Regions from separate parts of the Luteimonas sp. MC1895 genome, predicted to be linked through region 1. Evidence: predicted binding sites of a transcription regulator. Region 1 holds the regulator's gene; each other region holds the start of a gene.
What was found. Region 1 encodes HrcA, which represses chaperone genes, less so after heat shock. Its sites were predicted from a motif close to TTNGCACTCNNNNNNNNNGAGTGCNAA; they were not measured.

Region 1 (9,978 bases):
CGTGGGGTCGAGACCGACCTTGCCGGTCTCGAGGCCACGCAGGGCCTTCTGCAGCGACTCCTGGAAGCTGCGGCCGATCGCCATCACCTCGCCCACCGACTTCATCTGGGTGGTCAGGCGCGAATCGGCCTGCGGAAACTTTTCGAAGGCGAAGCGCGGGATCTTGGTGACGACGTAGTCGATCGAGGGCTCGAACGAGGCCGGGGTACGGCCGCCGGTGATCTCGTTCTTCAGCTCGTCGAGGGTGTAGCCGATCGCGAGCTTGGCCGCGACCTTGGCGATCGGGAAGCCGGTAGCCTTCGACGCCAGCGCCGACGAGCGCGACACGCGCGGGTTCATCTCGATCACCACCACGCGCCCGGTCTCGGCGTTGATGCCGAACTGCACGTTGGAGCCGCCGGTGTCGACGCCGATCTTGCGCAGCACGTCGATGGACGCCTGGCGCAGGCGCTGGTACTCGCGGTCGGTCAGGGTCTGCGCCGGCGCGACCGTGATCGAGTCACCGGTGTGCACGCCCATGGCATCGAGGTTCTCGATCGAGCAGACGATGATGCAGTTGTCCGCGGTATCACGGACCACTTCCATCTCGAACTCCTTCCAGCCCAGCACCGACTCCTCGACCAGGATCTCGCCCACCGGCGACAGCTCCAGGCCGCGCTTGGCGATCTCCTCGAACTCCTCGCGGTTGTAGGCGATGCCGCCGCCGCTGCCGCCGAGGGTGAAGCTCGGGCGGATGATGGTGGGATAGCCGACCTTGGCCTGGATCTCGACCGCCTGCTCGAAGGTCTTCGCCACTTCGGCCTTGGGGCACTCCAGTCCGATCTCGCCCATCGCCACGCGGAACAGCTCGCGGTCCTCGGCCATCATGATGGCCTCGCGCTTCGCGCCGATCAGCTCGACGCCATACTTCTCGAGCACGCCGTTGTCGGCGAGATCCAGCGCGCAGTTGAGCGCGGTCTGGCCACCCATGGTCGGCAGCAGCGCGTCGGGGCGCTCCTTCTCGATGATCTTCTCGACCATCTGCCAGGTGATCGGCTCGATGTAGACCGCGTCCGCCGTGTCCGGGTCGGTCATGATCGTGGCGGGGTTGGAATTCACCAGCACCACGCGGTAGCCCTCCTCGCGCAGCGCCTTGCAGGCCTGCGCGCCGGAGTAGTCGAACTCGCAGGCCTGGCCGATGACGATCGGGCCGGCGCCGATGATGAGGATGGTCTTGAGGTCGGTGCGCCTGGGCATCAGTGCTGCGCCTCCATCAGCGCGACGAAGCGGTCGAAGAGCGGGGTCACGTCCTGCGGGCCGGGCGCGGCTTCCGGGTGGCCCTGGAAGCTGAAGGCCGGCGCGTCGGTGAGCGCGATGCCCTGGTTGGTGCCGTCGAACAGCGAGCGGTGGGTCACGCGCACGGTATCGGGCAGCGTGGCCTCGTCGATCGCAAAGCCATGGTTCTGCGAGGTGATCATCACCCGGCCGGTCTCCAGGTCCTGCACCGGATGGTTGGCGCCGTGGTGGCCGTTGGCCATCTTCAGCGTGCGCGCGCCCACGGCCAGGCCCAGCAGCTGGTGGCCCAGGCAGATGCCGAAAGTCGGCACCTTCGCGGCCAGCACGTCGCGGATCGCCTCGATCGCGTAGTCGCAGGGCTCCGGATCGCCGGGACCGTTGGACAGGAACACCCCGTCGGGCTTCAGCGCCAGCACCTCGGCGGCGCTGGTGCGCGCGGGCACCACGGTGACGTCGCAGCCGCGGTCGGCCAGCATGCGCAGGATGTTGCGCTTCACGCCGTAGTCCCACGCCACCACGCGGAAGCGCGGCGCCACGGTACGGAAGGTGCCGGCGTCGAGGTCGAGGTCGCCCTCGTTCCACTGGTAGCGGCTGTCGGTGCTGACCACCTGGGCCAGGTCCATGCCCTTGAGGCCGGGGAACTTGCGCGCGGCCTCGATGGCCCGGTCGACGTCGATGTCGCCGGCCATCACCGCGCCGTTCTGCGAGCCGCGCTCGCGCAGCAGGCGGGTCAGGCGGCGGGTGTCGATGCCGGCGATCGCGACCACGCCGCGATCGGCCAGCCACTCGGGGAGCGCGGCGCGGCTGCGCCAGCTGCTCGGCCGGCGCGGCACGTCGCGCACCACCAGGCCCGCCGACCAGACCCGGCCGGACTCGTCGTCCTGGCCGGTGCAGCCGGTGTTGCCGATGTGGGGATAGGTCAGGGTCACGATCTGCCGCGCGTACGAGGGGTCGGTCAGGACCTCCTGGTAGCCGGTCATCGCGGTGTTGAACACGACTTCGCCGACCGAAAGGCCGGGCGCGCCTACGGATACGCCTGCGAAGACGGTGCCGTCTTCGAGCGCGAGGATTGCGGGTGATGTCACTGGCGGTCGCCTACGTGGGGTTGCAAGACACCGCCGGCCCGGCAGCGGCCGGCCCGGAGGCAAGAGGATCAGGCGAGCGGGAATGATACCGGCGAGCGTCCCGCTGCGCCAGCGCGAGGGCGGCCTGCGGGCCCGTCAGAGCAGGTCGCGCAGGCGCCAGGCCCCCGGCTGCCGGCCGCGCAGCCGCGAAGCCGCGTGCAGGGCGCCGCGCGCGAACACGTCGCGGTTGGTGGCGCGGTGGATCAGCTCGATCCGCTCCCCGGCCGCGGTGAGCTGGACCAGGTGCTCGCCGACCACGTCGCCGGCGCGCAGGCTGGCGTAGCGCGGCGTGGCGCCGCCACGTGCGGCCGCGGCCCCCAGCGCCAGCGCGGTGCCGGAGGGCGCGTCCTGCTTGTTCACGTGGTGGGTCTCGACGATGTCGCAGTCCCAGCCGTCGAGCGCCGACGCGGCGCGCTCGACCAGTTCCTCCAGCACGGCGACCCCGAGGCTGAAATTCGCCGCCCAGAGCAGCGGGATCTCGCCGGCGGCCTCGGCCATGGCCTGGCGCTGGGCATCCGACAGCCCGGTCGTTCCGGAAACCAGCCCCGCCCTGCGCTGGCGGCACAGCGCCAGCAGCGGACTGAAACCCTCCGGCAGGCTGAAGTCGATGGCGACATCGAACGCGGGCACGCCCGCCAGCTCGCTGGCCGCGAACTGCGGCACGCCGTCGACCACGCGCTGCGCGGGACGCCGCGAGACCGCGGCCACCACCGTGCAGGCGACGACGCCATCGGCGCACAGCCGCAGCAGCGCCCGCCCCATGCGGCCGCTGGCACCGTGGATCAGGAGTTTGACGGAATCGGCCATGCACCAAGGCTAGCGACGCGCCCGGGCGGCCACAAGCCGCTCAGGACGTCATCCGTTCCCAGAAGCCCTTCACCCCGTCGACGAAGGTGCTCGACTTGGGCGAATGGCGGCGCGCGCCCTCGCCGATGAAGGTGGCCTCGAACTGCTCCAGCAGTTCGCGCTGCTCCGTGGTCAGGTTGACCGGGGTCTCCAGCACGACCTTGCAGTAGAGGTCGCCCTGCGTCCGGCTGCGCACCGACTTGACGCCCTTGTCGCGCAGGCGGAAGACCCGGCCGGTCTGGGTCTCGGCCGGGATGCGGATCTCGGCTTCGCCGCCGAGGGTCGGCACGCGCACGGTGTCGCCCAGTGCCGCCTGGGAGATGCGGATCGGCACTTCGCAATGCAGGTCGTCGCCGTCGCGCTCGAAGATCGGGTGCGGGCGCACGCGGACTTCGACGTAGAGGTCGCCCGGCTGGGTGCCGGACGGGCCGGCCTCGCCCTCGCCGGACAGGCGGATGCGGTCGCCGTTGTCGACGCCGGCAGGAACCTTCACCTGCAGCACCTTCTCCTCTTCCACGCGGCCGTTGCCGCGGCAGGAGGGGCACGGGCTCTTGAAGGTCTTGCCGCGCCCGTGGCACGAGGGGCACGGCTGCTGCATCGAGAAGATGCCGCGCTGGAACCGCACCTGGCCGTGGCCATGGCAGGTGTCGCAGGTCTCGAGCTGGCCGTCCTCGGAGCCGGTGCCCTTGCAGGGCTCGCACTCCACCAGCGTCGGCAGCTCGATGCGGCGCTCGACCCCACCGACGGCGTCCTCCAGGTCGAGCTCCATCACGTAGCCGACGTCGGCCCCGCGACGCGGGCCACGCGGACCGCCGCCCCCGCCGAAGATGTTGCCGAAGATGTCGCCGAAGATGTCGCCCATGTCCGCGCCGCCGAACCCGGGACCGGCGTTGCCGCCGCCCATGCCGTGCTCGAACGCGGCGTGGCCGTGCTGGTCGTACATGCGGCGCTTGCCGCCGTCGGAGAGGACCTCGTAGGCCTCCTTGCACTCCTTGAACGCGGCCTCGGCCTTGGCATCGCCGGGGTTGCGGTCAGGGTGGTGCTTCATCGCGCAGCGGCGATAGGCCTTCTTCAGTTCCTCCTCGCTGGCGCTGCGTGCAACGCCGAGGACTTCGTAATAGTCGCGCTTGCTCATCGATCAGGTCCGTGCTGCCTGGTGGACCCGCCGGTGTGCGGGGTCCGGATACGCGGCGGGAACCGGGTGTCGATTCCGGTCCCCGCCTCGGGTGTCGCGATCGCGGCCATGGCCGCTCCTACAATCGCCCGGGGAATCAGGCCTTGCGGTCGTCGTCCTTGACTTCGGTGAACTCGGCGTCGACCACGTCGTCGGCCTGGCCGGCGTCGGCCTGGCCGGGGCCCTCGCCCTCACCGCCCTGCCCGGCCGCTGCCGCCGCGGCGAACAGCGCCTGCGCGACCTCTTCCAGCGCCTTGGTCTTGGCCTCGATCTGGCCCTTGTCGTCGCCCTTCATCGCGGTCTCGACCTCGGCGATCGCGGACTCCACGCGGCCGATCACGTCACCGGGGACCTTGTCGCCGTTGTCCTTGATCGCGCTGCGGGTGCCGTGCACCAGCGCATCGGCCTGGTTGCGGGCGCCGACCAGCTCGTGGAACTTCTTGTCGTCCTCGCGGTGCGCCTCGGCGTCGGCGACCATCCGCTGGATCTCGTCGTCCGACAGGCCCGAACCGGCCTTGATCTCGACCTTCTGCTCCTTGCCGGTCTTCTTGTCCTTGGCGGTCACGTGCACGATGCCGTTGGCATCGATGTCGAACGACACTTCCACCTGCGGCATGCCGCGCGGCGCGGCGTCGATGCCGCTGAGGTCGAACTTGGCCAGCGACTTGTTGTAGCGGGCCTGTTCGCGCTCGCCCTGCAGCACGTGCACGGTGACCGCGGACTGGTTGTCCTCGGCGGTGGAGAAGGTCTGCGAAGCCTTGGTCGGGATCGTGGTGTTCTTCTCGATGATCTTGGTGAACACGCCACCCAGGGTCTCGATGCCGAGCGACAGCGGGGTCACGTCGAGGAGCAGCACGTCCTTGACGTCGCCGGCCAGCACGCCGCCCTGGACCGCGGCGCCGATGGCGACGGCCTCGTCGGGGTTCACGTCCTTGCGCGGCTCCTTGCCGAAGAACTCGGCCACGGCCTGCTGCACCTTGGGCATGCGGGTCTGGCCACCGACGAGGATCACCTCGTTGATGTCGCTGGCGCGCAGGCCGGCGTCGTTGAGCGCGACGCGGCAGGGCTCGATCGTCTTCTTGACCAGGTCCTCGACCAGCGCCTCGAGCTTGGCCCGGGTCAGCTTGATGTTGAGGTGCTTGGGACCCGAGGCGTCGGCGGTCACGTAGGGCAGGTTCACTTCCGTCTGCTGGGCGCTGGAGAGCTCGATCTTGGCGCGCTCCGCGGCGTCCTTCAGGCGCTGCAGGGCCAGCGGATCCTTGCGCAGGTCGAGCCCGGAGTCCTTCTGGAATTCCTCGACCAGGTAGTCGATGACGCGCTTGTCGAAGTCCTCGCCGCCCAGGAAGGTGTCGCCGTTGGTGGCCAGCACCTCGAACTGCTTCTCGCCGTCGACTTCGGCGATCTCGATGATCGACATGTCGAAGGTGCCGCCGCCAAGGTCGTACACGGCGATCTTGCGGTCGCCGCCGTCCTTGTCCAGGCCATAGGCCAGTGCGGCCGCGGTGGGTTCGTTGATGATGCGCTTGACGTCGAGCCCGGCGATGCGGCCGGCGTCCTTGGTCGCCTGGCGCTGCGAGTCGTTGAAGTACGCCGGCACCGTGATCACGGCCTCGGTGACCTTCTCGCCCAGGTAGTCCTCGGCGGTCTTCTTCATCTTCTCGAGGATGCGCGCGGAGACTTCCTGCGCCGACAGGTTCTTGCCGTCGCTGGTCTGTACCCAGGCGTCGCCGTTGTCGTGCGCGACGATCGCGTACGGCACCAGGCCCAGGTCCTTCTTGACCTCGGCGTCGGTGAACTTGCGGCCGATGAGGCGCTTCACCGCGTAGAAGGTGTTCTTCGGGTTGGTGACGGCCTGGCGCTTGGCCGACGCGCCGACCAGCACTTCGCCGTCCTTGGTGTAGGCGACGACGGACGGCGTGGTGCGGTCGCCCTCGCTGTTCTCGATGACGCGGGCCTTGCCGCCGTCCATGATCGCCACGCACGAATTGGTCGTGCCCAGGTCGATGCCGATGATCTTTGCCATGGGTCTCTAGCCTCTTGGATCTTGGTCTGGGGAGCGGCCGCGCCGCCGATGACTGCTATCTGGGGATGACGGCGGCGCCTTCAAGCGCCGCGCACCATCCGGGAAGGCCTTGCTTCAGTCGGAACTGGCCACGGCCACCATGGCCGGGCGCAGCAGCTGCTCGTTGAGCCGGTAGCCCTTCTGGAACAGCTGGGCCACCGCGCCGGCCTCGACACCCGCCGCCTCCACCACGCTCATGGCCTGGTGCAGCTCGGGATTGAACGCATCGCCCGCGGCCGGGGCGATCTGCACCAGGCCCTGGTTGCCGGTGACCCGGCGCAGCTCGCGGAGCGTCAGCTCGACGCCATCGTGCAGCGGCCCGGAGCCGCCGGCGGCGACGAGGGCGGCGTCCAGGCTGTCGAACACCGGCAGCAGGTCGCCCAGGAGCTGCTTGTTGGCGAAGCGACAGGCGTTCTGCACGTCGCGCTCCATCCGCCGGCGCTGGTTCTCGAGGTCGGCGCGGTCCACCAGGGACTGCGCGCGCACCTGCTCGAGCTCGGCGCGGAGGGTTTCGATCACGTCTTCCAGCGGAAGGTCGTCTGCGGGCGCCTCGGCGGCGTGGTCGGGCGTCTGTTCGGTGGTCATCGCTCTCGTGGGTCCGGAATGGCTCGGTCCGGACTGAGTGGGGATGCCGCGTCGGGATTCAAGGCGGCGCCGAGCGCCTCGGCGGTCGCCTGCACTACCGGGATGACCCGGTCGTAGGCCATCCGGGTCGGCCCGATCACCCCGAGCACGCCCAGCACGCGGCCACCGGCGCCGTAGGGCGCGGTCACCAGCGACATCCCCGCCAGCGGCGCGACCCCGGTTTCCTCGCCGAAGAACACCCGCACGCCCTGGGCCTTCACCGTGCGCTCGAGGAGCTGCAGGATCTCGCGCTTTTCCGAAAACGCCTCGAACAGCTCGCGCAGGCGGTCGAGGTCGGCCAGGTCCTGCAGCCCCAGCAGCCGGGCCTGGCCGGCCACCACCATGTCCTCGCCGGCGGGCGCCAGCGCCTGCTCGGCGAGCTCGGTGGTGGCGCGCAGCAGCCCCTCGAGCTCGCTGCGCGCGCTCTTCAGCTCGCGCAGCAGGCCGGCGCGGATGGCCGGCAGCGGCTGCCCGGCGAAGTTCGCGTTGAGGTAGTTGGCGACCCGCTCGAGCTCGGCGCCATCGTAGGCGCGGCGGGTCTGGACGATGCGGTTCTGCACTTCGTTGTCGGCGAAGACCACGATCGCCATCACCCGCTGACCATCCAGGGGCACGAAGTCGATCTGGCGGAAGGCGAACTGCTCGCGGCCCGGCACGCTGACCACGCCGACGAAGCGGGTCATCGCCGAGACCAGCTCCGAGGCATTGCCCAGCAGCGACTGGGTGCCGCCGCCGGGCGCCAGGCCGCCACGCAGGCGGTCGAACTCGGCGTCCTCGAGCGGGCTGAGCTGCAGCAGCGAGTCGACGAAGACCCGGTAGCCGCGTGCGGTGGGCACGCGCCCGGCGGAGGTATGCGGTGCCGACAGCAGGCCGACCTCCTCGAGGTCGGACAGGATGTTGCGGATCGTCGCCGGACTGACGTCCAGTCCGGCATGGCGCGCCAGGGTCTGCGAACCGACCGGCTCGCCGTCGCGGATATGGCGCGCGATGAGGGTGCGCAGCAGCTGGCGGCTGCGTGCATCGAGGGGATCGTCAGGGCGTCGGGACATGCCGCGGGTATACGTCCGCCGGGCGCCCGTCGCAAGCGGCGAGATTCGCCGATGACAGGCTGCGCGTCTCCGCGGCACAATTCGCACGCCATGCTCAAGCGCCTGTCGATCAAGGATTTCGCCGTCGTCTCCGCCACCGAACTGGAATTCGGGCCGGGACTCACGGTCGTGTCCGGCGAGACCGGCGCCGGCAAGTCGCTGATCGTCGACGCGCTGGGCTTCCTGTCCGGGCTGCGCGCCGACAGCGGCATGGTCCGCCATGGCGCGCAGCGCGCCGAACTCGACGCCGAGTTCACGCTCGACGACTCACCCGCGGCGCTGGGCTGGCTGCGCGAGCAGGAATTCGACGACGGCGCCGCCTGCCAGCTGCGGCGCACCCTGCGCGCCGACGGCGGCTCGCGGGCCTGGATCAACGGCCGTCCGGCCACCCTCTCCCAGCTGGGCGCGCTGGCCGCGCTGCTGGTGGAGATCCACGGCCAGCACGAACACCAGGCCCTGCTGTCGCGCGGCAGCCAGCTGGCCCTGCTCGATGCCTACGGCCGCCACGAGGCGGAACTGGCGGCCGTCGCGCAGGCGGCACGCGCCTGGTCGGCGCTGCTGCGCGAGCACGAGCGCCTCAACGCGGCCGGCGACGTCTCGGACCGGATCGACTTCCTGGGCCACCAGCTCGGCGAGCTGGAGCGCGAGGCGCTGGAGCCGGACTCGATCGCCGAGCTGGTGGTCGCGCACCGGCGCCAGGCGCATGGCGCCGAGCTCGTGGAGGCCTGCGACGCCGCGCTCGAACGCCTGGGCGGCGACAGCGACGCCCTGCCCGCCGCGGTGCAGCAGCTGCGCGCCCTGCTCGGGCGCATGCGCGCGCACGAGGCACGGCTCGGGGACGTGGACGCCCTGCTCGAGGGCGCCGCGATCCAGCTTGACGAGGCCGCGGTGCTGCTCGACCGCATCCGCGCCGACCTCGACATCGATCCCGCGCGGATGCAGGCGCACGACGCGCGGCTTTCGCGCCTGCACGAACTCTCGCGCAAGCATCGGGTGCCGGTCGAGGACCTGGCGAGCCACCGCGATGCGCTGGCCGCGGAACTCGAGATGCTGGCCACTTCCGCCAGGCGGCTGGAAGGCCTGGGCGCCGAGATCACCGGCGCGGCGGCGGCGTGGCGCACGGCCGCGGCGAAGCTCGGCAAGGCTCGCGCCCGGGCCGCGACCGCGCTGGGCAAGGCGACCACCGCCCTGGTGGGCGAGCTGGGCATGGGCGGGGGCCGCTTCGAGATCGCGCTCGAACCCATCGCGGCCGACGCACCCGACGCGCAGGGCGCCGAGCGCGCCGAGTTCCTGGTCACCGCCAACGCCGGCCAGCCACCGCGCCCGCTGCGCAAGGTCGCCTCGGGCGGCGAGCTCTCGCGCATCTCGCTGGCGATCGAAGTCGCCGCGCTCGGCCTGGACGCGGTCCAGACCATGGTCTTCGACGAGGTCGACTCGGGCATCGGCGGCAACGTCGCCGGCATCGTCGGGCGCAAGCTGCGCGACCTGGGCAGTCGCCGCCAGGTGCTCTGCGTGACCCACCTGCCGCAGGTCGCGGCCCAGGGCCACGCGCATTACCGGGTGAGCAAGGCCGAGCGTGCGGACATGACCCAGAGCGCGGTGCGCCTGCTCGACGACGCCGGCCGCCAGGAGGAGCTGGCGCGGATGCTGGGCGGGATCGAGGTCAGCAGCGAGGCGCGGGCCGCAGCCAGGCGCCTGCTGAGCGAGGCGGAGGGGTCGCCGGTCGCCTGAGGCCGGACTCAGCGCTTCTTGCGGACGTAGAGCACCAGCGAGTGCTCCTCGAGG
Region 2 (9,978 bases), 820 kb from region 1:
TGCACCAGGAACTCGATCTCGCGGATGCCGCCGGCCCCGCGCTTGATGTCGTCGGCCAGCTCCTGGCGCGCGACCTCGGCGGCGATCGCCGCCTTCATATCGCGCAGGCCGGCCAGCGCCCCGTAGTCCAGGTAGCGGCGGTAGACGAACGGCCGCAGCGAGGCGAGGAAGCGCTCGCCGGCCTCGAGGTCGCCGGCCACCGGGCGCGCCTTCTGCCAGGCGTACCGCTCCCAGTCCCGGCCCTCGCGCTGGAAGTACTGCTCCATCGCCGCGAAGCTCAGCGCCACCCGGCCGGCGTTGCCGAAGGGTCGCAGGCGCAGGTCGACCCGGTGGCAGAAGCCGTCGACCGTGGGCTCGTCGAGCAGCTTGGCCAGCGCCCGGCCCAGGCGCGCGAAGTACTCCTCGGCGGCCAGCGGCCGCGGCCCGTCGCTGTCGCCGGCGGCCTCGTAGGCGTAGACCAGGTCGATGTCGGAGCTGAAGTTGAGCTCCCCGCCGCCCAGCTTGCCGAGCGCGAACACCACCAGGCGGACGGGCGCGCCGCTGGCGTCGCGGACGTGACCGTGGCGCACGGCGAACCCGCCCTCCAGCGCCGCCAGCGCCAGCTGCAGGCAGTCCTCCGCCAGCCGGGTGCTGCCGGCCAGGGTGGCGCCGACCTCGTCCAGGCCCTCGACGTCCCGCCAGACCATGCGTGCCGAGCAGGCGGTGCGCCAGCGGCGCAGCTGCCCCGGCCAGTCGTCCGGCGCCGCCGGATCGAGCTGCGGCGGGGCCGGCATCGCCGACGGGTCGTCGACCAGGGCCTCCAGCGCCGCCGGCTGGCGGGCGAAGACCTCCAGCGCGAAATCGCTGGCCTCGGCGACCCGGCGCAGCGCGTCTCCGGCCCGCGCGACCGCGTCGGCGGGCAGGCGCTCCAGCAGGCGGGACACGTGGGCGTCGAGGTCACTCGACAGCGCGGCGGCGTCGGCAGGATCCGGGGTCGGGCTCATGCGCCGATTGTGGCAGGCAAAAAAAAGCCCGGAGCGGCGGACCGCTCCGGGCTTTGCTCCCTCCCCCACGTCGGGTGCGGATCGATCGTGAAGGAAGCGTTATGCAACTTGCACGCTGCAGCGCAAAACGAGACTGGCCGGTACAGCATTCGTCAAGTGCCGACGGGCAGCCTGCGCCCGAAGTCGCGCGCGATCTCGCGGGCCGCGTTGCGCCCCGGCAATCCGGTCACGCCGCCACCGGGATGGGTGCCCGAGCCGCACAGGTAGAGGCCCGGGAGCGCGCCGCGATAGTTGCCCTGGCCCAGCACCGGGCGCGCCGAGAACAGCTGGTCCAGCCCCAGGGCGCCATGGAAGATGTCGCCCCCGACCAGGCCGAAACGCCGCTCCAGGTCGAGCGGCGACAGCGCCTCGTAGCCGAGCACGCTGGCGCGGAAGTTGGGCGCGACCGCGTCGACGGTGTCGATCATCAGCCGCGCCACGGTGTCCCGGTGCGCGTCCCAGCCGCCGTCGACGTCCGGGTGCACGTGCTGGCAGAACAGGCTGGCAACGTGCTGGCCGGGCGGCGCCAGGGTGTCGTCGAGCGTCGAGGAAATGACCAGTTCGACGATCGGCGCGCGCGCCCAGCCGGCGTTGTGCTCCTTGGACTTCGCATCGAAATAGGCCTGCTCGAAATAGCGCAGCGAGTGCCCGACCAGGATCCCGCTCTGGTGGTGCGGCTGCAGCGCCGTGCCCGGCGCCGCGGTGAAGTCGGGGAGCTCGGACAGCGCCACGTTCATGCGGAAGGTGCCGGAGCCGCAGCGGTAGCGCGCGAAGCGCTGCGCGGTGTCCTCGTCGAGGTGCTCGCGCGGGACCAGCGCGGTGTAGAGCAGCTTCGGGTTGATGTTGCCCGCCACCGCCTTCGCGCGCAGCGCGCGGCCGTCGGCCAGCGCCACGCCCACGGCGCGGCCGCCTTCCACCAGCACCTGCGCGACCTCGGCGCCGGTCTCGACCACCACCCCGCGGGCCGCGCACTCGGCGGCCATGGCCTGGGTGATCGCACCCATGCCGCCGATGGCGTGGCCCCAGGCGCCGGGCTTGCCGTTGACCTCGCCGAACACGTGGTGCAGCAGGACATAGGCCGAGCCCGGGGTGTACGGGCTGGCGAAGTTGCCGACCACCGAATCCCAGCCCAGGGCGGCCTTCAGTGGCCCGGATTCGAACCAGTGGTCGAGCAGGTCGCCCGCGGACCTGGTGAACAGGTCCAGCAGGTCGCGCCGCCCGCGCATGTCGAGCCGCCCGAGCCGCCGCGCGACGGTGGCCGAGGCCAGCCAGTCGGCCAGCACGAAGCCGTCGGACACGTTGGGTGGCGTCAGCAGGGTCAGCTCGCGCAGCACGGCGACCACGCGCTCCAGCATCGCGTAGTACTGGGGCAGGCGCTCGGCGTCGCGGGCCGACCAGCGCGCGACCTCGGCCAGGCCATGGTCGCCGCCGAGCCGGAAGGCGCGTCCGTCGGGCAGCGGCAGGAAGTTCGAGTACGGCCGCTCGACCACGCGCAGGCCATGTCCGGCCAGGCGCAGGTCGGCGATCACGCACGGGTTGAGCAGGCTCACCGTGTAGCTGGCGACCGAATTGCGGAAGCCGGGATGGAATTCCTCGGTCACCGCCGCGCCGCCCACGATGCCGCGGCGCTCCAGCACCCGCACCTTCAGTCCGGCGCCGGCCAGGTAGGCGGCGCAGACCAGGCCGTTGTGGCCGCCGCCGATGATGATGACGTCGTCGGTGGTGCCCACGGCTGGAGTCAGTCCCCGCGCCGGTCGACGTCGCCGCGGTGTCCCGGCTCCGCGCCTGCGGCGAGCAGCGCCTCCACCGCGTCGGCCAGGCGCGCGGCGGCGTCGGGTCGCCCCAGCCGCGAGGCGGCCGCCGCGGCCTCGGCGAGCTGCGAGGGATCCGCGAACAGCTGGCGAAGGCGCTGCGCCAGCGCCTCGGCAGTGAAGCCGTCGCCGTCCTCGCGCATGCACCAGCCGGCGCCGAGGCGTTCGAGCGCCTGGGCATTGCCCAGTTGCTCGGCGCGCGACCCGCCCTGGGGGATCGGCACCAGGATCGCCGGGCGCCCGACCACCAGCAGGTCGGCGATGGTGGTCGCACCCGCGCGGGTGATGATCAGGTGGGAGTCGCGCAGGCGCGCGGCCATGTCGTCGAAAAAGGGCTCCAGCTCGGCTTCGATCCCGGCGTCGCGCAGCAGGGTGGCGACCGCCGCGGCATCGTCGCCGCGGTACTGCAGCGACAGGCGCAGGCGCGCGCGCAGGCCTTCGGGCAGCAGCGCCAGCGCCGGCGGCAGCACCCGCCCGAACACCGCAGCGCCCTGGCTTCCGCCGACCACCAGCAGGCGCAGCGGCGCCCCGCCGGTCTGCGAGGGATAGGGCGCCCGCGCCGCGGCCAGGATGCCGGCGCGCACCGGGTTGCCGGTTTCGACCAGCGTGGCGCGCGCGCCGTCGTCGACCCCTTCCAGCCCGCCGAAGGACGTGGCCACCCGGTCGGCGAAGCGCAGCAGCTGGCGGTTGGCGAGGCTCAGGCGCGAGCCCTGCTCATGCAGCAGCAGCGGAAGCCCCAGGCTGCGCCCGGCCAGCGCCGGGGCGAAACTGGGATAGCCGCCGAAGCCCGCCACCAGGCCGACCCCGCGACGCTTCATGTCCACCCGCGCCAACAGCGTGGCGCGTGCGATCACCGCGGCCGCGGCCAGCTTGCCGCCGAGGCCGCCGGCCAGGCTGCGCGCCGGCAGCACCACGTGCGGCAGGCCCTCTAGCGCCTGGGTGAAACGCGCGCCGCGGGCCTCCGTGTAGAGCACGACCTCGCGCCCGCGCGCCTGCAGCTCGCGCGCCAGGGCCTCGGCCGGGAACAGGTGCCCGCCGGTGCCGCCGGCGGCCAGTGCGATCGTGGCGCGCCCCGCGCGCCCTGCCCCTTCGCGCATGACTCAGTGCGCCGCGACCGCGGGCTTGCCGCGCACGCGGTTCACCAGCGTGACCGCGCCGGCGACCAGCGCGCCGACCACGATGCCCACGACCAGGCTGATGCCGGTATCCGCGACGAAGGCGGGCACGCCCCGGCCCTCCAGCACCTCGAGCACGTGGTGCAGGGCGTCGATGTTGTGCACGAAGATGCCGCCGCCCACCAGGAACATGGCGATGGTGCCGACGACGCCGAGCGTCTTCATCAGCCACGGCGCCACGTAGACCAGGCCACGCCCCAGCGGCGCCAGCGCGCCCTCGCGCTTGTCCAGCCACAGGCCGACGTCGTCCATCTTCACGATCGCGGCCACCAGGCCGTAGATCAGCAGGGTGACGCCGAGCGCGATCACCGACAGCGAGACCGTGCGCGTCAGCAGGGGCTCGTCGGCCACCACCGCCAGCGACAGCACGATGATCTCGGCCGAGAGGATGAAGTCGGTGCGCACCGCGCCGCGGATCTTCTTCTTCTCCAGCTCGCGCGGGGTCTCGCCAGAGGCCAGCACCGCCTGCGCGCGCGCCTCCGGGTCGGGCTTCTCGTGGCGGTGGAAGAGCTTCTCCACCACCTTCTCGAAGCCCTCGTAGCAGAGGTAGGCGCCGCCCACCATCATCAGCGGCACCACCAGCACCGGCACCAGCCAGCTGATCAGCAGCGCCGCCGGCACCATGATCAGCTTGTTGACCAGCGATCCCTTGAACACGCCCCAGACCACCGGCAGCTCGCGATTGGCCTTCACGCCAGCGACCTGCTGCGCGTTGAGCGCCAGGTCGTCGCCGATCACGCCCGCGGTCTTCTTGGCGGCCACCTTGGTCAGGACCGAGACGTCGTCGAGCAGGGTCGCGATGTCGTCGAGGAGGGTGAGCAGTGAGGCGCCGGCCATGGGGTTCGTCGTTTCGGTCAGGAGCCGCGGATTGTCGCATCGCCTCCGGGATCGGGCGATACGCCCCCGTCACGGACTTTCGCCCCCTTCCATGGGCGGGGTCGGGGTGTGCGGTGCCCGCCGCGGATGCAGGGGGGGATGCCTTGCTATGCAGCGCCCGCCGCGGATGCAGGGGGGATGACCAGCCGGAATCTTCGCTGTCCTGCTCCCAGTTCCGGCCGCCGGCCATCCATGGCCGGCTCTGGTCATCCCCCCTGCATCCACGGCGGGTCCGACTTCTTTCGCAATCCTGTGGCGGGACAAAGCCGAACGGCGCGGCAGGCCGTCGCGTCCTCGTCAATGTGAGTCCGGCGCGCCCCTGTTGATCAGAATTTTCCCGGCGCAGCGACTTTGCTCTGCAGTCCGAAGCGATAAAGGCCGGAGCCCGTCCCGCGTACAGGGGGTGTGCGGAGAGCCGGCCATGGATGGCCGGCGCCCGGCCGCTGGCAGCAGGACGCGGAGACGGCCGGCGCAGCACACCCCCTGTGCGCGGGACGGGCCGCGTGGACCACCACGCAGTCCCGTTCTGCAGCCGAAAAAAAAGGACCCCGCCGAAGCGGGGTCCTCCATGATGCAGTGACGCAGTCGCGCTGGATCAGAAATCCATGCCGCCCATGCCGCCCATGCCACCGCCGCCGCCCATCGCGGGCTCTTCCTTCTTCGGCAGCTCGGCCACCATCGCTTCGGTCGTGATCATCAGGCCGGCGATCGAGGCCGCATTCTGCAGCGCGGTGCGGGTGACCTTGGTCGGGTCCAGGATGCCGAACTCGACCATGTCGCCGAACTCGCCGTTGGCGGCGTTGTAGCCGAAGTTGCCGGTGCCGTCCTTGACCTTGTTGACGATGACCGACGGCTCTTCACCGGCGTTGGCGACGATCTCGCGCAGCGGCGATTCCATCGCGCGGAGCGCGATCTCGATGCCATGGTTCTGGTCTTCGTTGGCACCCTTCAGGCCTTCGATGGCGGTCTTGGCGCGCAGCAGCGCAACGCCGCCGCCCGGGACCACACCTTCTTCGACGGCCGCACGCGTGGCGTGCAGGGCGTCTTCGACGCGGGCCTTCTTTTCCTTCATCTCGATCTCGGTCGAGGCACCGACCTTGATCACCGCAACGCCGCCGGCCAGCTTGGCCACGCGCTCCTGCAGCTTCTCGCGGTCGTAGTCGGAGGAGGTCTCCTCGATCTGCGCCTTGATCTGCTTGATGCGGCCTTCGATGCCCGTCGACTCGCCGGCGCCATCAATGATCGTGGTGTTCTCCTTCGAGACCTGCACCTTCTTCGCGCGGCCGAGGTCCTTGATCGTCGCCTTCTCGAGCGTCAGGCCCACTTCCTCGGAGATCACGGTGCCACCGGTCAGGATGGCCATGTCTTCCAGCATCGCCTTGCGACGGTCGCCGAAGCCCGGGGCCTTGACGGCCACGACCTTGACGATGCCACGGATGGTGTTCACCACCAGCGTCGCCAGGGCTTCGCCCTCGACTTCCTCGGCCACGATCAGCAGCGGCTTGCCGGACTTGGCCACGCCTTCCAGCACGGGCAGCAGGTCGCGGACGTTCGAGATCTTCTTGTCGTGCAGCAGGATGAAGGGATCATCCAGCTCGGCCGACATCGACTGCTGGTTGTTGATGAAGTACGGCGAGAGGTAGCCGCGGTCGAACTGCATGCCCTCGACCACGTCGAGTTCGTTCTCGAGGCCCGAGCCTTCCTCGACCGTGATCACGCCTTCCTTGCCGACCTTGTCCATCGCCTGGGCGATCAGGTCGCCGATGTTGGCGTCGGAGTTGGCGGAGATGGTGCCGACCTGGGCGATTTCCTTCGAGGTCGACGACGGCTTCGAGATGTTCTTCAGCTCGGCGACGGCGGCGATCACGGCCTGGTCGATGCCGCGCTTGAGGTCCATCGGGTTCATGCCGGCGGCGACCGCCTTCATGCCCTCGCGGATGAAGGCCTGGGCCAGCACGGTCGCGGTGGTGGTGCCGTCACCGGCGTTGTCGGAGGTGCGCGAGGCGACTTCCTTCACCATCTGCGCGCCCATGTTCTCGAACTTGTCGGCCAGCTCGATCTCCTTGGCGACGGACACGCCGTCCTTGGTGATCGTGGGCGAGCCGAAGCTCTTGTCGAGCACGACGTTGCGGCCCTTGGGGCCAAGCGTCGCCTTGACGGCGTTGGCGAGCACGTTGACGCCACGCACCATCTTGGCGCGCGCGTCTTCGCCGAAGCGGATTTCCTTCGCGGACATGTGTATTACCTCGGATTTGGATCAGGAGAGGGTTGGGTCAGAGCCCGGGCCAGAGCCCGGGAATTGCGAGGCGCTGCAGCGCGCTCAGCCGACGATGGCGAGGATGTCGTCCTCGCGCACGATCTTGTATTCGGTGCCTTCGTGCTTGTACGCCGAGCCCGAGTACTGGCCATAGATGACCTTGTCGCCGACCTTGACCTTCGGCGCGCGCAGGCTGCCGCTGTCCAGGGCCTTGCCCTCGCCCACGGCGACGACTTCGCCCCGGGTCGGCTTTTCCTTGGCGTTGTCCGGGATCAGGATGCCGCCGGCGGAAACTTCATCGGCTTCGATCGGCTTGACGACCACGCGGTCGTAGAGCGGCTTCAGGTTCATGCAATCCTCACAAGTGATTGGTTTGTAACGACTAAGGGGCAAATCGGTCGCATATTCTGGCAGTCGGGGATGCCGAGTGCCAGAGGACGCGCCGCGAAAAACCCGGCGGACCGGGATGTCCGAGAGATGGGGGGCCGCGGCGGGAGTTCAAGGGGTGCCGACGTCAGAAGCGCCAGGCACCCACCAGGGCGGTCTCGCCGTTGTTCGGGCTGTGCAGGCTGGCGTTGGAGATGTGCCGGACCGACAGCGAGAACCGGTCCCAGCGCCAGCCCACCGAGGTCACGAACTGGGGATCGCCCGACAGGGCGTCGGTCTCCCCTGACTGCGCCCCGATGGCCGCGCCCAGGGTCAGGCCGTTGTCGGTGCGCTCGTAGCGCAGGCCGACGTAGCCGACCCAGACGTCGTCCTCCAGGTCCCGGTCGGTGACCGGGCCACGCCCGTCGACGTAGATGAGTCCGGTCTGGGCCCGGAGCACGGCATTGTCGAGGTCGCGCAGCTTCGGCACCCAGGCGATCGAGGCCGTACGGGTGAACTCGCGGTCGGTGGTCGTCGAAGCCCCGGCGGCCAGTTCGATGTCGCTGCCGGCCGCGGCCAGCGGCGCCGCGGCCAGTGCCAACGCCACCACTCCGGAGCGCAGCGCGGAGCCGCAGGGAAGTTGCATGGGAAAGCCTTCGATGAATGGGGACGCAGCATCGAAAGCATACGGACGGCATGTCGCGCCGGCGTGCAGGCAAGCGGGAAAGTGTGTCGCCCGGCGCGACATTGTCATATCGCGGGGGTAAATTGCCCCGTCCAATTGGGGAGAGACACCGAATGCGTCCCGAGCGTTCCACTCTGTTCTGCGCGATCGCCCTTGCGGCCGCGGCCACCTTCCCGGCGCATGCCGAGGTCTTCATCAACGAGATCCACTACGACAACGCCGGCACCGACGTCGGCGAGGCGATCGAAGTGGTGGGCAGCGCCGGCGAGAACCTGGCCGGCTACCAGCTGGTCCTCTACAACGGCAGCAACGGCCAGTCCTATTCCACCAGCACGCTGCCCGCCGGCGTCGCGGCCACCTGCGGCGGCAACGTGCGCTTCGCCACGGTCAACTACCCCGTCGATGGCCTGCAGAACGGCTCGCCCGACGGCGTCGCCCTGGTCGACCCGCAGGGCAACGTGGTCCAGTTCCTGAGCTACGAAGGCACGATGACCGCCACGAACGGGCCGGCCGCGGGCATGGCCAGCGAGGACATCGGCGTCTCGGAACCCAACAACACGCCGGTCGGCACCTCGCTGCAGCTCGGCGGCACCGGCAACGTCCAGGCCGACTTCACCTGGGCGGGATCGGCCACCGCGACCTTCGGCACCTGCAACAACAGCCAGACCTTCGGCGAGGCCGGCAATGCCGCGCCGACCGTGGTCGACACCTTCCCGGCGCAGGGTTCGAGCGACTTCCCCTACGCCGCCGACATGACGGTCACCTTCAGCGAGCCGGTCATCGTCCAGCCGGGCGCGTTCCGCCTGAGCTGCGAAGGCGTGCCCCGCCGCCGCACCACGACGCTCGACCACGCCACCCAGGCGACCAGCTTCACCCTGACCCCCGTGCGTCCGCTGGTGCCGGGACAGGCCTGCTCGCTGCAGATCGACGCCAGCCGGATCGTGGACCTCGACGCGACCGCCCCGGAGTCCAGCACCACCGTGGCCTTCCGCGTGAAGCACGCCGACCGGGGCAGCGGCAACGGGGAGTATTACGGCCTGGTCAACGCATCGAGCCCCGACCAGCTGCGCTGCTCGCTGCACGAGACCATCCGCGGCCACGTCGCCTATCCCTACAGCGGCAGCGGCACCAACACCTGGACCATCCTCGAGATCGCCGACGAGGATCCCAACGACGCCGGCAGGATCCTCGACGTCTACCGCAACCGGACCTACGCCAAGGGCAGCGACCGGGCCGGCTCGGGCGGCAGCAACAAGTACAACCGCGAGCACACCTGGCCGAACTCGCTCGGCTTCCCCAGCAACAGCGTGGGCGGCCTGCCGAACGCGCCGTACACCGACACGCACATGCTTTACCTGAGCGACGAGGTCTACAACTCGAACCGCGGCAACATGCCGTTCGCCAACTGCGACGCCGGCTGCTCGGAACGCGCGACCGAGTCCTACAACGGCCGCGGCGGCGGCACCGGCGTCTACCCGGGCAACTCGAACTGGGTCGCGGGTGCGAACGGCAATGGCGGCTCGTTCGAGGTCTGGGGCGCACGCCGCGGCGACATGGCGCGCGCGGTGATGTACATGGCGATCCGCTACGAGGGCGGCCAGCACCCGACCACCGCCCAGCGCGAACCCGACCTCGAGCTCACCGACAACCGCAGCCTGATCGTCAGCACCAGCTCGCTGGAAGCGCCGGCCTACATGGGCCTGCTGTCGACCCTGGTCGAGTGGCACCTGGCCGACCCGCCGGATGCGGCGGAGCGCGCGCGCAACGAGGTCGTGTTCGCCTACCA
Region 3 (9,978 bases), on a different contig from region 1:
ACCTGCGCGACCAGCGCATGCAGGCGCGGGTAGTCCGGGCCGAGGTCGGGACCGAGCAGCCAGCCATGGCGGTCGCTGGCGTCCAGCGCGTCGAAGCGCGCGCGCAGCGCGGCCTGCTCCGCGGGCGTGCGCGCCGCGAAGCGCGCGGCCGCCGCGCGCATCGCCGCGCGCTCGGTCGCGGCAAGGTCGCGCCAGGCCAGCCAGCGCTCGCGGCGCTCGCCGCGCTCGGCGTGCGGCAGGGCGTCCCAGAGGTCGCGCTGCCGGGACAGCTGGCCGCGCGCGGCGGGGGCAAGGTCTGCGAGGCGCTGGTCGGCCGGGCGCAGGGCGGCGGCGTCGATGCGCGCTGCGTCCGCGGGCGCCGGGACGGGCGCCACGGGCACAGCGGCATCGGCTGGCCTGTCAGCGCCTGCTGGCGTGTCAGCGCCTTCGGTCGCGCCGCCGGCGGCCGCCGCTTCGCCCACCAGCCAGGCGTGGAAGGCGGGATCGGCGGCCGCCGGGTCCGCGTTCCCCGCGTCCAACAGCAGGGCCAGGTCGGGGTGGAGCGCGAGCGCGTCGTCTTCGCCGTAGCGGCCGGCCGGCGCCTCGGCCGCGGGCAGGGCTTCGCTCAGGATGTGGCCCGGTGCGGCGTCCAGGCCGTCGGGGAGCCGGTCCATCCGGAATGTCAGGCCCAGCGCCAGCAGGGTCAGCAGGGCCACCAGGGCCAGCGCGACGCGCAGGCCACGGCCCAGCGGGCGGCGGCCGCCCGCGGACGTCGGCGTCGCATCGTCGTCATCGGCGGTCGGGGCATGAGCGGCCACGGGCTCGGGCGGCAGGTTGCGCACCAGCTCCTGGGCGGAGCGGCCCAGCGCCTCCCAGGCCTCGACGTCGGCGCTGCCGTCCTCCCGATGGGGCAGCGCGCGCTGCAGGCCGAGCCGATAGGTCGGACGCGAGATCCCGAGCACGGTCGAGGCGTCGGATTCGGCCAGTCCCGCCACCAGGCGCAGCAGCAGCGCCGCCCGCGGCCCATGGCCGATGCCCGACAGCCAGGCGAGGCCCGCCTCCCAGCGGGGCGCCGTGGGCGGCGTGCGCAGCGCGGGGGCGGCCAGCAGCAGGGCCCAGAAGTGGCGCGACCAGTCGCCGAAGGCGATCCGGCCGGCCTCGCGCCGGAAGCGCTCCAGCGCCCAGGCCAGGGCCTGCCCACCGGTCTCGCGGGAGCCGGCCAGCAGCCAGGCGAAGACCAGCCCGCGACGCTCCACGCCGCGCAGGAAGGCGGCGAGCGCAGTGGAGGCGGGAGCGCCTGTGGGATCAGCGGGAGATCGGGGCGTCATGGAAGGGCGGGCACAGGCACGGCGCCATCATAGCGGCCGCCGGCGCCGGCGCCGGGGCTTGACGGCGCGCACAGTTCACGCTCCAGCGCGGTCCGAAGCACGATCCACCGCGTGGAAGGTTGTTCACAGCGGTCATGGAATCGTCATCGATCCGCGGGCTCGCGGTACGTGGAGCAATGCTTCACGCATGTTTCACGAGCAAGTGCTTGAAAACACTGGGGATGCGCGGTTTGATCATTTTTTAGCCAAAGCAGCGCGGAGGCCGCTTTCACGCGACTTCCGGCCCCCCTTCCCACGACCATGCACAGACTTATCCACAGAACGTGTGGATAAGCCAAATCCCCTTTCCGGTCCGGGACTTGCAGACGAATCGTAGTTTGCAAGACAGCTATGACCTGCAACCGCCCCAAGCGTCCTCCGGGCGACTCGCTAGACTCTCGCGATGCCCGCCACCGTCCTTCGAATCGCCCTTCCCCTGCCGCTGCCGAGGCTGTTCGATTACCTCGCGCCGGGCGGCGGCGGGGCCCGACCCGGCGACGTCGGGCGCAGGGTCCGCGTGCCCTTCGGTCCGCGGGAGCTCGTGGGCGTGGTCGCCGCCACGGGGCCGGCCGACGGCGCGGGCTCCGCCCTGCGCGAAGCCCTGGACTGGCTGGACCCCGCGCCCCTGCTCCATGGCGAGCTGCTGGCCACCGCGCAGTGGCTCGCCCGCTACCTGCACGCGCCGCTGGGCGAGGTGCTCGCCACCGCGCTGCCGGCGCCGCTGCGCCGCGGCGAGCCGCTGCCCGACACGGCGCGGCGTGGCTGGAGCCTGACCGCGGCCGGCGTGGAGGCGAGCGCCGGCCTGCGCAGCGGCGGCCGGCCACGCCGGCTGGCCGAGGCGCTGGGCGCCGCCGCGGTGGCCGAAGACGTCCTCGACGACCGGGTCGAGGGCTGGCGCACTGCGGCCCGCAGCCTCGAGGAGCGTGGGCTGGTGCAGCGGGTGGTGCTGGACGGCCCGGCCGCGGCCACCGGCATCGGACCGGGACACGCGCCCAACGCCGAGCAGGCGGCCGCCCTGGACGCGCTGCGTGCCGCCGAGGGCTTTGCGCCGGTGCTGCTCGAAGGCGTCACCGGCAGCGGCAAGACCGAGGTCTACCTCGAAGCCATCGCCGAGCGCTGCCTGGCCCACGGCCGGCAGGCCCTGGTGCTGGTGCCCGAGATCGGGCTCACCCCGCAGATGCTGGCGCGCTTCCGCGCGCGGCTGGGGGTGCCGGTGCATGCGCTGCACTCGGGCCTGTCCGATGGCGAACGCGCGCGCACCTGGGCGGCCGCGTGGCGCGGCGAGGCGCAGGTGGTGGTCGGCACGCGCTCGGCGGTGTTCGCCCCGCTGCCGAACGCCGGCCTGCTGGTCGTCGACGAAGAGCACGACGGCAGCTACAAGCAGCAGGACGGGATCCGCTACCACGCCCGCGACGTCGCCCTGGTGCGCGGCCGTGCACTCGACGTGCCGGTGCTGCTGGGCAGCGCGACGCCCTCGCTGGAGACCCTGCACAACGCGCGCGCCGGCCGCTACGCGCACCTGCGCCTGCGCAGCCGCGCGGGCGAGGCCAGGCCGCCGCGCGTACGCGTGCACGACGTGCGCAAGCGGCCGCTGCAGGCGGGGCTGTCCGAAGAGCTGCTGGCCGCCGTGCGCGGCGCACTGGACGGCGGTGGCCAGGTGCTGGTGTTCAAGAACCGCCGTGGCTACGCGCCGGTGCTGCTGTGCCACGACTGCGGCTGGAGCGCGGCCTGCGCGCGCTGCAGCACGCCCGACCATCCGGTGCCGATGACGGTGCACGGGGGCGGCCGCCGCCTGCAGTGCCACCACTGCGGATCGCGGCGTCCGGTGCCGATGGCCTGCCCGGACTGCGCGAGCCTGGCGCTGCAGCCGCAGGGCGTGGGCACCGAGCGTATCGAGGAGCTGCTGGCGGCGCGCTTCGGCGACGTGCCGGTGCTGCGCATCGACAGCGCCAGCACGCGCCGCCGGGATGGCCTCGCGCGCGAGCTGGCCAAGCTGGAGGACGGGCCCGGGATCCTCGTCGGCACCCAGATGCTGGCCAAGGGACACGACCTGCCGAAGCTGGTGCTGGTCTGCGTGGTCGGCATCGACGAGGGCCTGTTCTCGGCCGACTTCCGCGCGAGCGAGAAGCTCGCCCAGCTGCTGGTGCAGGTGTCGGGTCGCGCCGGCCGCGCCGAGCGCGCGGGCGAGGTCCTGCTGCAGACCCACCATCCGGAGCATCCCCTGCTCGAGGTGCTGGTCACGGGCGGCTACCGCGCCTTTGCCGACGCCGAGCTCGGCCAGCGCGAGGCCGCGGGCTTCCCGCCGTTCGCGCACATGGCGCTGGTGCGCGCCGAGGCCCAGCAGGCCGGCCAGCCGGAAGCCTTCCTCCAGGCCGCGGCCACGGCCTTCAACGCCGCCCGCGACGCGCTGCCCAGGGAGCCGGCGCGCGCACTGCTGGTGGCCGGTCCGGTACCCGCGCCGATGCCCCGCCGCGCAGGCATGCACCGCGCGCAGCTGCTGCTGGTGTCGCCCGGACGGCCCGCGCTGCACGCGGTGCTCGGCGCCGTGGTGCCGGGGCTGTACGCACTGCCGGAAGCCAGGCGCGTGCGCTGGTCGCTGGATGTGGATCCGTCGGATCTTTACTGAGGCAGGGTCGCCGGAAGGCTTCGCACGCACACCCGCCGCGCCGCCACCTTGTAGGAGCGGCTACAGCCGCGATTGCTTGCGTCGATGGCTGACAAGGTAGCCCGCCTCTTCTGACACCTTGATCGCGGCTGTAGCCGCTCCTACAGGGTGGGATCGTCGGGCTTGGCGGGGGTGCGCTTGGCCGTCCTGGTCGTGCGTGTCGTGCGGCCGGGGTTGGCCTGGCCCGTGGCCGGCTTGCCGGTGGCCTTCGCCTGGGCGGCGGGCGACGCCTTGGCGTCCGGTGCCGGTTTCGCCACGGCCGGGGCAGGTTCGGCTGCCGGCGGCCTGCGTCCCCGGCCCCTGCGGCTGCGCACCTCGATCACCTGCCCCTGTCGCCGGACCTCGAACAGTCCGATGGCCTCGATCAGGTCGCTCAGCTTGCGGTAGCCGTGGTTGCGCGAGTCGAACGAGCCCTGGTTGCCGATGTGGCTGCCGACGGCACCGAGCTTCGACCAGCCGTCCTCGCCCTGCGTCGCGTCGATGGCGCCGCGCAGCAGGCGCACCAGGTCGGCATCGTGCTGCAGCTGCGCCGGTGACGGTGCGTCGGCGGACGCGGCATCGTCGTCGCCATCCGGCTGGCCCAGCTTCTCCAGGTACAGGAAGGTCGAGCAGGCACGCACGAACGGCTCCGGAGTCTTCTCCTGGCCGAACCCGTAGACCGCGACGCCGTCGTTGCGCAGGCGCATCACCAGGGGCGTGAAGTCCGCGTCCGAGGACACGATCGCGAAGCCGTCCAGATTGCGCGCGTACAGCAGGTCCATGGCGTCGATGACCATCGCCATGTCGGACGCGTTCTTGCCGCTGGTGTAGGCGAACTGCTGGATCGGCCGGATGGCCCAGGTGTGCAGGCACTTCTCCCAGCCCACCAGGTGCTGGCTCTTCCAGTTGCCGTAGGCGCGGCGCACGTTGGCCACGCCGTGGCGCGCGATCTCGGCGAGGATCACCTCGATTTTCGAGGCCGGCGCGTTGTCGGCGTCGATCAGCAGCGCGATGCGCTTTTCCTGCGTGGGCATGCGCGAAGTCCCGTGGCGCCCGACCGGCGCGGTCGGCGCACAATAGCGCAGGCGACCACACGCCGGGCCCGCGGACCCTCGGATACGATGGCGCCGCGGTCGCCACCGCGGCCCATCGCCCGAAGGAAGCACCCGCATGATCGAGATCTCCACCGCCAACGTGCTCGTCGCGCTGGGCGTGACCACGGCCGCCGGCCTGGCCACGGGCGTCGGCGGCCTGCTGGTGTTCGCGCAGAAGACGCCCAGCGCGCGCCTGCTCGCCTTCGGCCTCGCGTTCGCGGGCGGCGCGATGGTCTACGTCTCGCTGTCGGAGATCCTCAACAAGTCGATCCTGTCCTTCACCCAGGGCTATGGCGAACGCCTCGGTTTCAGCTTGGGCACCGCGGCCTTCCTGGCCGGCGTCGGGCTGATCATGCTGGTGGACCGGCTGGTGCCGAACCCGCACGAACGCCTCGAGGCCGACGATCCGTTCTTCCGCGAGCACAACGCCGCCTACATCCGGCGCGTGGGCCTGCTGACGGCGATGGCGATCACCATCCACAACTTCCCCGAGGGCCTGGCGACCTTCTTCGCCACGCTCGAGAACCCCGGAGTGGGACTGCCGCTGGCCTTCGCCATCGCCATCCACAACGTGCCCGAGGGCATCGCGATCGCGGTGCCGGTCTACTTCGCCACCCACAACAAGGCCTATGCCTTCGGCGCGTGCATGGTGTCGGGGCTCGCCGAACCGCTGGGCGCGATCATCGGCTATGCACTGCTGCGGCCGTGGATGTCGGACGCGGTGTTCGGCAGCGTGTTCGGCATCATCGCCGGGGTCATGGTGTTCCTGGCGCTGGACGAACTGCTGCCGGCGGCCAAGCGCTATTCAAAGGGCCACGAGACCGTCTACGGACTGGTCAGCGGCATGGGCGTGCTGGCGATCAGCCTCGTGCTGTTCAAGTGGTGAGGCCCGGCGCCGGAGCGGCGCGGCCGGCACCATGAAAAACGGCCCGGTTTCCCGGGCCGCCTGCCGTCACGCGAGGTCCGCGATCAGGCCGCGAACAGGGCCTTCATCTTCTTCAGCGCATTGGCCTCGACCTGGCGGATGCGCTCGGCGGAGACGCCGTACTCGTCGGCGAGCTCCTGCAGGGTGACCTTGCTGTCCGGGTCGAGCCAGCGGCGCTGGACGATGTCGTGCGAGCGCGCATCGAGCGTCGCCAGGCCCTCGCGCAGGAGCTCGAGCTGGTTGGATTCGCTGTCGGCGCGTTCGTAGGCCTGCGACGGATCTTCCTCCTGCGTCATCAGGTACGCCGCCGGCGCCGGCGGCGCGCGCTCGTCGTCCTCGTCGGCGGACATGTCGAAGCCGATGTCGCGGCCGGACAGGCGCGACTCCATCTCCAGCACCTCGCGCTCGGAGACGTTGAGGTCCTTGGCCACCGCGCTGACCTCGGCGGCGTTGAGCCAGCCCAGGCGCTTCTTGCTCTTGCGCAGGTTGAAGAACAGCTTGCGCTGGGCCTTCGTGGTCGCGACCTTGACGATGCGCCAGTTCTTGATGATGTACTCGTGCATCTCGGCGCGGATCCAGTGCACCGCGAACGAGACCAGGCGCACGCCGACATCCGGGTCGAAGCGCTTCACGGCCTTCATCAGGCCGATGTTGCCTTCCTGGATCAGGTCGCCCAGCGGCAGGCCGTAGCCGTTGTAGCCGCGGGCCACGTGGACCACGAAGCGCAGGTGCGACATCACCAGTTCGCGCGCGGCGTCCAGGTCCTCTTCCTCGTGGAAACGACGGGCCAGGGCCTGTTCGTCTTCCACCGAGAGCACGGGGATCTGGTGCACGGCGCCGATGTAGGCATCCAGCGAGCCGATCGCGCTGGGCACCGGGAGATTGTTGGCGACGAGGGGATAGCTGGCAGTGGTTGCAGTCATGGGCATGATTTTAGCAGTGGACCCGTGAGACTGCCGGACACGCGGGAAGTTCCTTCATGTTCCATTTATGCATTTAATGACCTTGTATCTCGTGCATTGTCCTGACAGCAAGGGTGTCACGGAAGCGGTGCCGGGACCAGTCCCATTCCCTCCAGCGCCGCCAGCGGCGGCAGCGACCAGTCGACCGGCGCGCCGCCCTGGCGCATCAGGTAGTCGTTCGCCGCGGAGAAATGCCCGCAGCCCAGGAAGCCCCGGTGTGCCGACAGCGGGGAGGGATGGGTGCTGCGCAGGACGCGGTGCCGACGCGGGTCGATGACCTTGCCCTTGGCCTGGGCATACGCACCCCAGAGCATGAACACCAGGCCCTCGCGCTCGCGGTTGAGCACCTCGACCACGTGGTCGGTGAAGCCCTCCCAGCCCTGGCGCTGGTGCGATCCGGGCCGGCCTTCCTCCACGGTGAGCACCGCGTTGAGCAGCAGCACGCCACGCCGTGCCCACGGCAGCAGGCAGCCGTGGTCGGGCCGCGGCAGGCCGAGGTCGCGCTGGATCTCCTTGTAGATATTGTCCAGCGACGGCGGCACGCGGACGCCCGGGCGCACCGAGAAGCACAGGCCATGCGACTGGCCGGCGCCATGGTAGGGATCCTGGCCCAGCACGACCACGCGGACCTGGTCGAAGGGCGTGGCCTCGAACGCGGCCAGGATCTCGGGCCCCGGCGGGAAGATGCGCGCCCCGGCCGCCCTGCGCTCGCGCAGGAAGGCCGACAGCGCCTGCATGTCCTCGCGTTCGAACCAGTCGCCGATGCGGGCCTTCCAGGACGCGTCCATCCGGACCCGGTCGGGCACCGTGCTCACGCCCCGGCCCCGACCTCTTTCAGCCGCGACAGCCGCAGCTGGAACAGCGCCTTGGTCACCAGCAGCCGCTCCTCGATCGGTTTCAGCACGAGGTCGTTCGCGCCGTTGCGCAGCAGCGCGGCCTGGTTGGCGGGATTGGCGTCGCCGGTCATGACCAGCACCGGGAGCCGGCGCTTGGACCAGCCGAACCCGCCGCGTACCGCCTCGACCAGGTCGCCGCCGTCGAGTTCGCCCTTCAGGTAGACGTCGGTCAGCACCAGGTCGACGCCCGGCCCCTCGCCGGCGGCGACGCGCGCGTGCAGGAACTCGAGCGCGGCCTCGACGCTGGTCACGTGCACCACCTCCATCTGCTGGGCCTTGAGCATGCGCGAGGTGGCCAGCGCGACGGTGCGGCTGTCCTCCACGTACAGCACCCGCGCGCCCGGGATCGGCGCGGGCTGCACGTAGCCGCGGATGAACTCCGCCAGGGCGCGGTGGCCGTGGGACTTGTCGAAGTAGTCGGTGACGTCATCGCTGAAATGCCGGCCTTCCAGATGCTCCTGGGCGGTGCCGGAGATCACGATCACCGGCACGTAGCGCTGGCCGGCGGCGGCGCGCACCACCTGGGCGAGCTGCTGGCCGTCGCCGTCGGGCAGCACCAGCGAGGTGGTGGCCAGGTCGATCGGCGCGGCGGCGAGCGCCGCATGCGCCTCGCCCAGCCCGGCACAGGCGACCACCTCGGCCTCGGGCAGCTGCGCCTTCAGCACGTCGACGATCAGCTTGCGCACCAGGCGCGAGCCGTCGACCACCATGATCCGTGGCGCGGCCCCGTCGAGGTGCCGGATGTCGGTCGGCCCGGCCACGCTCAGGTCTCCGTCGGCCGGGTCTGGCGCAGGAAGTGTCCGGTGACCGCACCCGCGCCCAGCCAGCCGAGCACGGTGGCCCCGGCGATGACCGTCAGCGCCTGCCGGGGCAAGAAGCCCTGCAGCGCGAAGCTGCTGCCATAGCTGGCCGCCAGTTCGGCGAGCGGCGCGCGCAGCGCGGTGCCGGCGGCGGTCAGCAGGCCCAGCGCGAGCGCGCCCGCGGCCAGGCCGTACCACGCGCCCAGATAGAGGAAGGGACGACGGATGAACCCGTCGCTGGCGCCCAGCAGCTGCAGCACCCCGAGCTCGTCGCGCCGGGCCTGGATGTCCAGGCGCACGGTGTTGCCGACCACCAGCAGCGCGCCCAGCCCGAGCAGCGCCGCCAGCACCCAGGCCACGCGCCCGCCGAAGCGCAGCCAGCCGTCGAGGCGCTGGCGCCAGACCGCGTCGTGCTGCACCAGCTCGGCCTCGGGCAGGGTGCGCAGCGAATCGGCGAGCATCGCCTCGTCACCGGCCGGGGTCACGACCAGCACGTGCGGCAGCGGGTTCTCGCCCAGGGTGTCGATCGCCTCGTCCAGGCCGCTGCGTTCGCGCAGCTCCTCCAGGCCCTGTGCCGGCGTGCGGTGCTCGATGGCGCCGATGTCGGCGCGCGCCCCGAGTTCCGCGGCCAGCTCGGCCACGCGCGTTTCCGCGGTGTCCTGGTGCAGGAACACGGTGAGCTGGCGCGAAGCCTGCACGTCGCCGGCGAAGCGTTCGACGTTGCCCAGCACCAGCCACAGGCCGAGCGGCAGGGCCAGCGCCACCGCCATCACGCCGACGGTGAGCACGGTGGACCAGGGCCGCCGCAGCAGGCGGCCGAGGCTGGCGACCACGCTGTAGGCATGGTGGTCGAGCCAGGCGCCGGGACGGGAGCGGGTCGCCGGCTTGCTCCGTGCGATCGGCTCATTCATCGGCCAGGTCCTCCGGCGCGATGTCGTCGGCGAGCTGGCCATGGTCCAGCACCAGGACGCGTTTCTTCATCCGCTTCACCAGGCCCAGGTCGTGGCTGGCCACCAGCACGCTGGTGCCCTGCCCGGGCAGCGAGGCGAACAGGGCCATGATCTCGGCGGCGAGGGTCGGGTCGAGGTTGCCGGTCGGCTCGTCGGCCACCAGCAGGCGCGGCTCGGCGACGACGGCGCGGGCGATCCCGACGCGCTGCTGCTCTCCGGCCGACAGCTCGCCGGGCAGTGCGCTGCCGCGCGCACCGAGGCCCAGGCGCTCGAGCACCGCGCGCACCCGGCGCGCGGCGTCTCCGCGGCGCATGCCACGCAGCACCAGCGGCAGCGCGACGTTGTCGTGGACGCTGCGGTC

Region 2: JG616_RS04110 (co-chaperone GroES) is a predicted target of HrcA. The motif match lies at 7,549-7,575, and genes of this name have one in related genera.
Region 3: rpoH (RNA polymerase sigma factor RpoH) is a predicted target of HrcA. The motif match lies at 6,943-6,969, and genes of this name have one in related genera.

Annotation. Positions count from the first base shown of each region.
Region 1 covers NZ_JAEMDY010000001.1:114,024-124,001, reverse strand. The annotation lists gene carB (carbamoyl-phosphate synthase large subunit) at 1-1,236, opposite strand, end outside; gene carA (glutamine-hydrolyzing carbamoyl-phosphate synthase small subunit) at 1,236-2,360, opposite strand; gene dapB (4-hydroxy-tetrahydrodipicolinate reductase) at 2,496-3,206, opposite strand; gene dnaJ (molecular chaperone DnaJ) at 3,247-4,380, opposite strand; gene dnaK (molecular chaperone DnaK) at 4,517-6,442, opposite strand; gene grpE (nucleotide exchange factor GrpE) at 6,557-7,066, opposite strand; gene hrcA (heat-inducible transcriptional repressor HrcA) at 7,063-8,154, opposite strand; gene recN (DNA repair protein RecN) at 8,245-9,924, shown strand; gene fur (ferric iron uptake transcriptional regulator) at 9,933-9,978, opposite strand, start outside.
Region 2 covers NZ_JAEMDY010000001.1:937,014-946,991, reverse strand. The annotation lists gene glnE (bifunctional [glutamate--ammonia ligase]-adenylyl-L-tyrosine phosphorylase/[glutamate--ammonia-ligase] adenylyltransferase) at 1-983, opposite strand, end outside; gene JG616_RS04130 (NAD(P)/FAD-dependent oxidoreductase) at 1,136-2,752, opposite strand; gene JG616_RS04125 (UDP-N-acetylglucosamine--N-acetylmuramyl-(pentapeptide) pyrophosphoryl-undecaprenol N-acetylglucosamine transferase) at 2,761-3,930, opposite strand; gene JG616_RS04120 (DUF808 domain-containing protein) at 3,934-4,845, opposite strand; gene groL (chaperonin GroEL) at 5,480-7,120, opposite strand; gene JG616_RS04110 (co-chaperone GroES) at 7,205-7,492, opposite strand; gene JG616_RS04105 (acyloxyacyl hydrolase) at 7,656-8,153, opposite strand; gene JG616_RS04100 (endonuclease) at 8,306-9,978, shown strand, end outside.
Region 3 covers NZ_JAEMDY010000002.1:258,877-268,854, forward strand. The annotation lists gene JG616_RS13640 (DUF3106 domain-containing protein) at 1-1,307, opposite strand, end outside; gene JG616_RS06830 (primosomal protein N') at 1,750-3,972, shown strand; gene JG616_RS06835 (NYN domain-containing protein) at 4,113-5,024, opposite strand; gene zupT (zinc transporter ZupT) at 5,161-5,970, shown strand; gene rpoH (RNA polymerase sigma factor RpoH) at 6,054-6,938, opposite strand; gene ung (uracil-DNA glycosylase) at 7,049-7,759, opposite strand; gene JG616_RS06855 (response regulator) at 7,783-8,577, opposite strand; gene ftsX (permease-like cell division protein FtsX) at 8,631-9,578, opposite strand; gene JG616_RS06865 (ATP-binding cassette domain-containing protein) at 9,571-9,978, opposite strand, start outside.